2 regions of the Bradyrhizobium daqingense genome follow, and region 1 is predicted to be linked to the other one. Evidence: riboswitches for the same ligand, from Rfam matches in the RefSeq annotation. Region 1 holds a riboswitch; the other holds the start of a gene.
What was found. A riboswitch is a leader RNA that binds a small molecule or an ion and turns the genes downstream of it on or off. The one in region 1 is predicted to bind cobalamin.
Positions count from the first base shown of each region.

Region 1 (4,827 bases):
GGATCTTCGGCGAGGTCCGGCGGGCAGTCGCGGCGCATTCCGACTCGGCAAGAGCTAGCCCAACATTCTGGTCGCCTGCGAGTACCCGCGCCAGGATCGCAAGCTCACGCATCTTCTGAACCGAGAAAGCAAGCCAGCTCTTGACGTCGGACGCGAGCCCGGTCTCGAGTTCAACATCGACCGGCACGTGAAGCAGCGAGCAGGACGGAGCGAGCTGTACACGGTGCCTGCCAAGCTTCGCAATCGAGGGCTTCAGCCGCTGACGGAGCGACGGCAAGTTCGACCGCCACACATTGCGGCCGTCGATGACACCGAGCGACATGACGAGATCACTTCGGCCGTCAGCAATGATCTGATCCAATAGTTCTGGCGCTCGAACCAAATCGACGTGCAGACCGGAAATTGGCAGGCTCAAGGCAGTATCCAGATTGTCGCCTAGGGCGCCGAAATAGCTCGCAAGCATGATCTTGATAGCGGGTCCCTCCTTTGCGAACCGGTTATAGGCGTGCAGCAACGATTGTCGCGCCGCCTCATCCAGATCAAGGACCAGGCAGGGCTCATCAAACTGAACCCAACTTGCCCCTCGTTTGGCTAATTCATGCAGAAGGTCGATATAGACAGGTATCAGATCATCGAGGAGAGAGAGGGGCTGGAACGCGCTATCGGTACTCTTGCCGAGCTTTAAAAATGTGACCGGCCCGATCAGGACAGGGCGGGTCTGAAAGCCAAGAGCCCTGGCTTCCTCATACTCTTCGACGGGTTTGCGAGAGCACAGTCTGAACGCCTGTCCCCGGTAAAACTCGGGAACCATGTAGTGGTAGTTGGTATCGAACCACTTGGTCATTTCCTGCGCGGGCACGCCAGATCCCCGCGTACTCTGGTCGCAACTCGCATCCTGATCGCCGCATTGCGATCCGCGGGCCATGGCGAAGTACGTCTGGAGCGAAACGGATTCTCCGCTCGAGGCGTAGATCTCCGGGATGGCGCCAACCATGACACTTGTATCAAGCACCTGATCATACAGCGAGAAGTCGTTTGACGGAATGATCGTGACGCCGAGCGATTTTTGACGAGCCCAGTTCGCTGCGCGTAGGCCGGATGCGTCTTCGTACAACTGCTGTTCACTAATCTTTCCAGACCAGTAGCTTTCTAGAGCGAGCTTGAGCTCACGCCTTGGGCCGATGCGTGGCGTTCCGAGCGTAGCAACTGGAAGAGAGAGAGGAGACATCGCGTTAACCCCTGTTGGGGACAAAGGCCATGGCGGACGCAGGCAGGAGAAGTCGCGCGTGCGACGGCTGCTTGGCGTACCACCGAGACACCCCGCCCGTGGACCAATATATTGTCGGGGCCGGTCTCCTGGCTTGCTGGTCATCGCTGCTGTCCGGCCTTCCCGAAGCCGTGCAGGCTTCAGTGACATCGTTGGACAGCGGCTCGCCACTTACAGTTGCGGGGGCAGCGCCGGCATTTGCACCGGCTTCCCTCTTAGCTCCGGATCAATGGGAACCGGAGAACCTCGACGACTTGGATTATCGGCACGAGAACTCTTCCGTCAACCTCTCAGATTATGTGCAAGCTAATCTGCGACATCTGCTAGCCGAATGACCGTGCATCTCTGTGACTTACCACCATCCAGAAACATTCTCTAATCAGAGATGTCATAATCAGACATATCCTTCTCAGATACCGGAATAGCATCCGGAGCTGCCTTGAGGCGGAGCCGCACGCTAGATCGATGAAAGGGACAGAAGCAGCCTTCCGGCGGGAGTACCGACGTTTCTATCAGAATGCTTTCGATGCGGCCTTGCGATTTCCAGAGTTTCGCCCAGCACCTCGGCTAGCCAGCTATTCTCTCAACTAAAGGATCTGCAGCGAATAGGCCAAGGCACGTGGCGGAATTTAGCAACATACGAGGCGAGGGGTTGATTTGCGTGCCACCCAGACTTCAAAGCCGGGATCAAGCCGGCTTGGTGCCGCTGGCAATCATGCAGCTCGAACGCCGGCGGCACGATAGCGAACCACACAGCTCAATAGCGGCAAACGCACTTCCGTCCATCAGGCATCCGGCATCGAGGCGTTCAACTCTTCTGCTAAATATCCGGTGCGGGACAAGGATGCACAAGCTGCGGCGGATACACTGAATAGGAACACCGAAAACGTGCAAAGGTCAGAAAGTCGACAAGAGCGACACAAACTCTGTGAAAATTTCCGCCTATTGCCTGGCACGAAGAATGCAGACCCTCGGCATGCCCAGTCTCCTCCTGCTGGGCAGGTCCAGCTCAGCCAACTGACGCAGTCGCTGTCGGGGAAGTTAGCTGCGCATGACATACAGGGAGCGCCTGATCGCGCGGGACAGCCAGCGGGTGCCACGTCGCATCCCGTAAACTTCTTGCGATGGCTCATAGCAGGTTCGAGGTTGCCTGCTTTACAAGATGTTTGGATGAAACGCGATAGGCCGAGGGTTATGAAGAGAATGTCTGGAAGACCCGCGCTATGGCTTTGCTTGGTCGGATTTTTAATCTGCCTCGCCTGGCCGGCTGCCATGAGCAATAATATTCGGGCCAGCGACAGCCCCCTTGTCGAACGATTGAAGTCAACTTGGCGAGCGCAAGATGGTGAGACGATAGAACAAATTATCTCCAATGTCTCGAAGGTGGCACAGTTCGTGCCTCAAATGTGGGGCGTTATTGAACTTGGCCAAAACGACTTTATTTTCGTTTCGTGGACCAGACACCGGGACAACAAATCGGACGAACAGTACGTTATCACCTGGAAGATCGCCCTCGACGGCACGTTTGAACTTGCGTCGACTTATGCGAAGCCGATGGAATTGGGCTGGCGCGCCCTGGCGCTCTCCCTGATCGCCAGTGAAGTCGCAGATGGCGAAAGGGACGCAAATCTTCGCTTTCTGCATGATCCGGCCAACTTCAACTTCGTGGCCACCCCGCAAGGCCGGCTCGGCGATCTTCTGCGGCAGGGCCGCTGTACTATCATTGAACCAGTTGGAGTGGACTACTTACCGAAGCGGAATGGCAAACCGGCCGAGACGGGTGACGTGTGGCGCGTTCTGCTCTTGGTGAATTGTAGTATCCAAGGACCACGTTATTTTGCACACAACGGGGTCATCACTTTCGAAAAGAGAGAAGGACAGGATTGGGAGCCACAATCCTCCTTTGCCAAGCGCATCGCGAAATTTGCCCCTGGCTCCTGGTTCCAACGCACCGAGCCAAATGAAGAGGAAGACTTAGGAGAGCGAAGGCCCGAGTAAACTGCCGCAGAGCAACATCGCGCCGCAGTTCCTCCATGGCCCAGTGCCTCGGACCGACTGCAAGACATACGCGCTCGGCACTTGCTTTGTTTTAGCTTCCGCAACGGTCCGGGTGCCTTTCTCGCAGCAGTCCGGCCCGTCGCAAGAAGGTCGGCCGCGCGATTGCGTTTGTTCCGCCTAGTGTCAGCGGCGCGCACGAGCTTGCGAGATGTGGTTTTCCCGCCTTCACTCCAGCCGGTGTGAGGACACCACTGTGCGTGAGTATAGCAACGTCGAAGGCACCAGGAACTGGGTGTGAGACGAAACCGGCGAGGAAGTTACCGGGAGACGTTCACCGGTAGCGACCCGGCATACCGCTGAGCGCTTGCGCATTTCCGAGCGCGCAGGCCGGGAAGCTCAGGGGCCGTACGCAAGAAAACGTCGAGGACCAGACTGGCTCGACCCTAGCTTAGCTGGCACCCATTCGTCTGCATGTCATCGATCCAGATTTCGAAGCATGGAAAACGCCTGTTTAACTCTGCTCCACCTGCCCAGGTCGACATCAACGATCAATCTTGCCGGGCGTAAGAAGGTTAAGTTATGCGCGGGCGTCTACCCTGAACTCCATTGCGTCTTCTTCTAAATCGGCCAGAGAAAGCCAGACCGATCTTTTTCACATCTTTTCGTGTGAAGTGCGAAATTTCATTGCAGAACCGTTGGCAGCGGCCATTTTGCCGATGGAAACCGTCGCCAACCAGACCAAGGTTGATGCTCCACGCCTGACTCCAGCGCGAGCCAGCGCTTCATCGTCGGCCACTTTTTTTTGCAAAGACAACGTTCCGGGGTTCGGGTTTGTTCAGCATCGCCAGTTCGGCGCCGCCCGCGAGGATCTCCCCTCAGGTGGAGAGAGTAAAGCGCGGTCCTAGTGAGAGAGCCGCTGATGCTCGAAGAATAGCGCCGCACGCCCCAAAGAAATCACTTGATCCTTACGCAGCGTCAGGCCGTAGGTTCGCGTTCCGGCGAAGCCCTCATAAAGCGCGTCGGAAATGCCGGCGGAATAACGGACGTAACGCTGTCAAGCAGTCGAATGTATCGGCACCGTGTCGTGCGTGAAACGTGGATCAGGAGCGAAAGGTTGTTGTCGGGATGAAGAACCGCGGAATTATGTTCGCATTGCTCGCTCTCGTCACATCTCCGGTCTGCGCCGCGACGTTCAGCGGTGCTCCGCGCATCCTCGACGGCAATACGATCGAGATCGACAAAACCAACGTTCGGCTCTCAGGCATCGAAGCTCCTGAGACGGACCAGATTTGTCTCGACGTCGAGGGCCGGAAATGGGCCTGCGGCGTAGCTGCTCGCGACGAGCTTATCAAGCATTCAAATGGGCGAACCTGGGATTGTCATACCCAGAGAGTCGATGAGTACAGACGAGCCCTCGGTAACTGCTTCATCGAAGGCGAGAATGTGAACGTCTGGATGGTACGCTCGGGCTGGGCACTATCGACTGCTCCATCTCACGCTGTCTATGAGTTGGCGGCAAGCACAGCCCATACGGGACTGTGGTCGGGAGCGTTCATCGCTCC
Region 1 is NZ_CP088014.1:7,503,743-7,508,569, forward strand. Features, by position in the region: gene metE (5-methyltetrahydropteroyltriglutamate--homocysteine S-methyltransferase) at 1-1,228, opposite strand, end outside; cobalamin riboswitch at 1,330-1,531, opposite strand; gene LPJ38_RS35740 (nodulate formation efficiency C protein) at 2,540-3,265, shown strand; gene LPJ38_RS35745 (hypothetical protein) at 3,820-4,170, shown strand; gene LPJ38_RS35750 (thermonuclease family protein) at 4,391-4,827, shown strand, end outside.

Region 2 (4,827 bases), 3.5 Mb from region 1:
GTCGAAATTGGCGATGCGCGATAGCGCCAGGCACGCGATTTTGCACTGGCCCGGCTTGCGCGCGTCACTCAGGCCCAGCGCATCCTCGGCCGGCAGCTCGCCGGCGCGCGCGAACCAGGGCAGCACGCCGAACCCGCGCCAGGCGGTCTTCGTTTCGATCAGCCGATAGCCGTCGTCGAATAGCGTGGGATCGCCGCGGAACTTGTTGATGACGAAGCCCTGGATCATCGCGGCATCGTCGGGGTCGATCACCGTCTTGATGCCGACGAGCTGGGCGATGACGCCGCCGCGGTCGATGTCGCCGACCAGCACCACCGGCACGTCCGCCTTGCGTGCAAAGCCCATATTGGCGATGTCGGCCTTGCGCAGATTCACTTCGGCCGGACTGCCGGCGCCTTCGACCAGCACGAGATCGGCGCGCGTCTTCAAGCGCTCGAAACTCTCCAGCACCGCGCCCATCAATGACGGCTTCATCGCCGCATAGTCGCGCGCCCGCGCCGTCGCGATGCGCTTGCCATGCACGATCACCTGCGCGCCGACATCCGTCTCCGGCTTGAGCAGCACCGGATTCATGTCGGTGTGCGGCTCGACGCCGGCGGCGAGGGCCTGCAGCGCCTGGGCGCGGCCGATCTCGCCGCCATCGACGGTGACGGCCGCGTTGTTCGACATGTTCTGCGGTTTGAACGGCAGCACGCGCAGGCCGCGCCGCGTGAAGGCGCGCGCCAGGCCCGCGACGATGAGCGATTTGCCCACGTCCGAGCCGGCCCCCTGGATCATCAATGCGCGCGCCATCGTACCTTCAGAACTCGACGCCGGCCTGCGCCTTGATGCCGGAGCGGAACGGATGCTTGACCAGCGTCATCTCGGTGACGAGATCGGCGATCTCGATCAGCTCGTCCTTGGCGTTGCGCCCGGTGAGGACGACATGCGTCATCTCAGGCTTCTGCGTCGTCAGGAATTCGACCACCTCGGCGATGTCGAGGTAGTCGTAGCGCAGCGCGATGTTGATCTCGTCGAGCACGACCATGCGCAGGTTTGCATCGCGGATCAGCTCCTTGGCCTTCTCCCAGCCGGCGCGCGCGGCGGCGATGTCGCGAGCGCGGTCCTGTGTCTCCCAGGTGAAGCCTTCGCCCATCGCATGGAACTGGCAGAGGTCGCCGAAATGGCCGGTGAGCAGCCGACGCTCGCCGGTATCCCATGCGCCCTTGATGAACTGCACCACCGCGCAGGGAAAGCCATGGGCGACGCAGCGGACGATCATGCCGAAGGCCGAGGAGGACTTGCCCTTGCCGGCGCCGGTGTGGACGATGATGAGGCCTTTCTCGCCGCTCTTGGTCGCCATGATCTTGTCGCGGGCGGCCTTCTTCTTCGCCATTTTTTGGGCGTGGCGGGCGTCGGTTTCCTCGCCCGTTTGGGTCTCCGGTTCAGGCGTCATCGGTCCCGGTCCTTCGGCTTGACAAGTGGCGGCCGGCGGCAAATGGTGGGCCGGCGTTGGTTCCTGTCCTATGACAGGCGAAGAGGGAATGCGATAGGGCCCGAATCGACAAGATTTGGGTCCAAAATGCAGCCGCCCCCGCGACCGTGACCGGAGAGATGCCCGAAGCCACTGACTCCCGAGAGGGAATCGGGAAGGCGGGGATCGAAGGGCAAAACCCTGCTCCGCAAGCCGGGAGACCTGCCAGCGCGGACGATTTTGGACCGGCGGACGGGGTGTTCCGCGACGGGGAAACGGGCCTTTCGAATGCGGTCCGTGCGCCTCTTCGCTTCCCGCTGTTTATTCTGGAAGAGGCGATGACGGTTACACTTCACGTCTGCATTACCTGCCGCGCCGGCGAGACGCTCGGCGAGGGCGAGACCACGCCCGGCAAGCGCCTGCATGGCGCGATCCTCGACGCCGGCGTGCCCGACGGCGTCAATGTGGTTCCGGTCGAGTGCCTGTCGGCCTGCAGCCAGGGCTGTTCGGTCGCGCTCAGCGCGCCCGGCCGCTGGTCCTATGTCTATGGCCGCCTGTCGGACGTGAATGCGCGTGACGTGGTCGCGGGCGCTGCGGCCTATGCGGCCGCGCCCGACGGGCTCGTGCCCTGGCGCAGCCGCCCCGAAATCTTCCGCAAGCAATCGCTTGCCCGCATTCCCCCGATTCCCGCCGTGCCGGAGGCCGCCGAATGAACTCGCTCACAAAAGTCCCGGTGACGGTCGTCACGGGTTTCCTCGGCTCCGGCAAGACGACGCTGATCCAGCATCTGCTCGCCAATCCCGGCGGCAAGAAGCTCGCGGTGCTCGTCAACGAGTTCGGCAGCGAGGGCGTCGACGGCGAGATTCTGAAGTCCTGTGCGGACGCGAACTGTCCGGAGGAGAACATCGTCGAGCTCGCCAATGGTTGCATCTGCTGCACCGTCGCCGACGATTTCATTCCGACCATGGAGCAGCTCCTGGCGCGCCCGGTGCGGCCCGATCACATCCTGATCGAGACCTCGGGCCTGGCGCTGCCAAAACCGCTGCTGAAGGCGTTCGACTGGCCGGAGATCCGTTCGCGCATCACGGTCGACGGCGTGATCGCGCTGGCCGATGCCGAAGCCGTCGCTGCCGGCCGTTTCGCGCCGGATCCGGCTGCGGTGGAAGCACAGCGCGCCGCGGACGAGAATCTCGATCACGAGACGCCGCTGTCGGAAGTGTTCGAGGACCAGATCGCCTGCGCCGACATCGTGCTGCTGACCAAGGCCGATCTTGCCGGCAGCGCAGGGATCGAAGCCGCCAAGGCCGCGATCATCGCCGAGATGCCGCGCTCCGTGCCGATGCTGCCCGTCACCGACGGTGCAATCGATGCGCGCGTCATCCTCGGGCTGGGCGCTGCCGCGGAGAACGATCTCGCCGCGCGTCCATCGCATCATGACGGCGAGGAGGAGCACGAGCACGACGACTTTGCGTCCGTCGTGATCGACCTGCCCGAAGTGGCCGACATCGATGCGCTCGTGGCATCCGTCCAGAAGCTGGCGCGCGAGCAGAATGTGCTGCGCACGAAGGGCTATATCGCGGTCGCAGGCAAGCCGATGCGCCTGTTGCTGCAGGCGGTCGGCGAGCGCGTGCGCCATCAGTTCGACAAGCCCTGGGGCGCAGGTGTCAGGCAGTCGAAGCTCGTCGTGATCGGCGAGCACGGCGATATCGACGAGGCCGCGATCAAGGCGGGACTTGGTCTCTTGGGATCTGGTATCTGATGCACGTCGTCTTCCGCGAGAGCCGCGGTCTGGAGGAGACCGCGACGCCACGAGACATCGGCCAGGACCCGGCCGATCTCGTGGTGCTCTCGTATTCGGATTCCGACCTTGCCGCGTTCGCGGCCGGCTGGCGGCGTGGCCGCAGCAGCCTGCCGTCGCTGCGGCTCGCCAATCTGGCGGAGCTGCGTCATCCGCTGTCGGTCGACACATATATCGAGCGCACGCTGTCGCAGGCGCGCGGCATTCTGGTGCGGCTGATCGGCGGTGAGTCCTACTGGCCGTATGGACTAGCAGCGCTCCAGCAACTGGCGAAGGATCGGGGCATCGTGCTCGCCGTGCTGCCGGCGGACGGCCGCGACGACACGCGGCTCGATGCTTACTCCACCTTGCCGGTCTCGACGCTGCGCCGGCTCAAGGTGCTCTGCGACACCGGTGGCCCGGTTGCGGCACAAGCGGCGATCGCGCAGCTCGCGCTGGCCTCAGGCCTCTATGCAGGGCCGGTCGTCGGCGAGATGACCGTGCCGGAGATGGGATTCTATGATCCCGCGCGCGGCGTCATTGCTGCGCCGGGGAGCGGCGAGGGCAAGCCCCGGGCGCTGGTGACCTTCTATCGCTCCTATCTCACCGCTGCCGACACCGGCCCGGTCGACGCCTTGATCGCCGCGCTGCGTGCGAAGGGCTTTGACGCCTATGGCGTGTTCGTCACCTCGCTGAAAGCCCCGGGCGTTGCCGATTGGCTGCGCGCACATCTGGCGCAAAATCCTGCGGCGGCGATCGTCAATGCGACCGCGTTCTCGGCCCTGGGTGATGACGGCACAACGCCATTCGATGGCGCGTCCTGTCCGGTGTTCCAGGTCGCGCTCTCGACGGCGCGGCGGGAGGACTGGGCGGACTCGCTGCGCGGCCTCTCGCCCGGCGATCTCGCGATGCATGTCGTGCTGCCCGAAGTCGACGGCCGTCTGTTCGCGGGCGTCGTGAGCTTCAAATCCGCTGCGGAGCGCGACCCCGATCTGCAATTCTCGCATCTGGCCCATCGGCCCGACGAAGAACGTGTGAACGCAGTTGCCGCGCGCGTTGCCGCCTGGCGGCGTCTTGCTGGGAAGCCCGCGCGTGAGAAGCGGCTGGCGATCGTGCTGTCGAACTATCCGGGGCGCCCGCATCAGATCGCGCATGCGGTGGGTCTCGATGCGCTGGCATCCGTCGAGGCCCTGGTATCCGATCTCGCGGAGGTCGGCTTCGATCTTGTGCCAGTCCACGCGCTCGGCGAGATGCTGCTAAAGCAGCAGCTCACCTGGAGCGTTGCGAATTATCGCGAGGCGCTCTCGCGCATGCCGAAATCCCTGCAGGACGATCTCGCGCAAGCCTGGGGCGCGCCGGAGCATGATCCGAGCTGCCGCGACGGTGCGTTCCACTTCGCAGCTATCGCGTGCGGCAAGTCGATCCTCGCGGTCCAGCCCGAGCGCGGTGACGCGACGACGCGTGATGGCGACTATCACGATCTCAACCGCACGCCGCGCCATGGCTATGTGGCGTTCTATCTCTGGCTTCGGGAGCAGGGCCGCGATGCCTTGGTGCACATGGGCGCGCATGGCACGCTGGAATGGCTCCCCGGAAA
Region 2 is NZ_CP088014.1:4,038,456-4,043,282, forward strand. Features, by position in the region: gene LPJ38_RS19110 (cobyric acid synthase) at 1-792, opposite strand, end outside; gene cobO (cob(I)yrinic acid a,c-diamide adenosyltransferase) at 800-1,435, opposite strand; cobalamin riboswitch at 1,476-1,697, shown strand; gene LPJ38_RS19120 (DUF1636 family protein) at 1,792-2,166, shown strand; gene cobW (cobalamin biosynthesis protein CobW) at 2,163-3,212, shown strand; gene cobN (cobaltochelatase subunit CobN) at 3,212-4,827, shown strand, end outside.
Region 2: it holds a riboswitch for cobalamin, as region 1 does, so the genes downstream of both, LPJ38_RS19120 (DUF1636 family protein) here and metE (5-methyltetrahydropteroyltriglutamate--homocysteine S-methyltransferase) in region 1, are expected to answer to the same signal.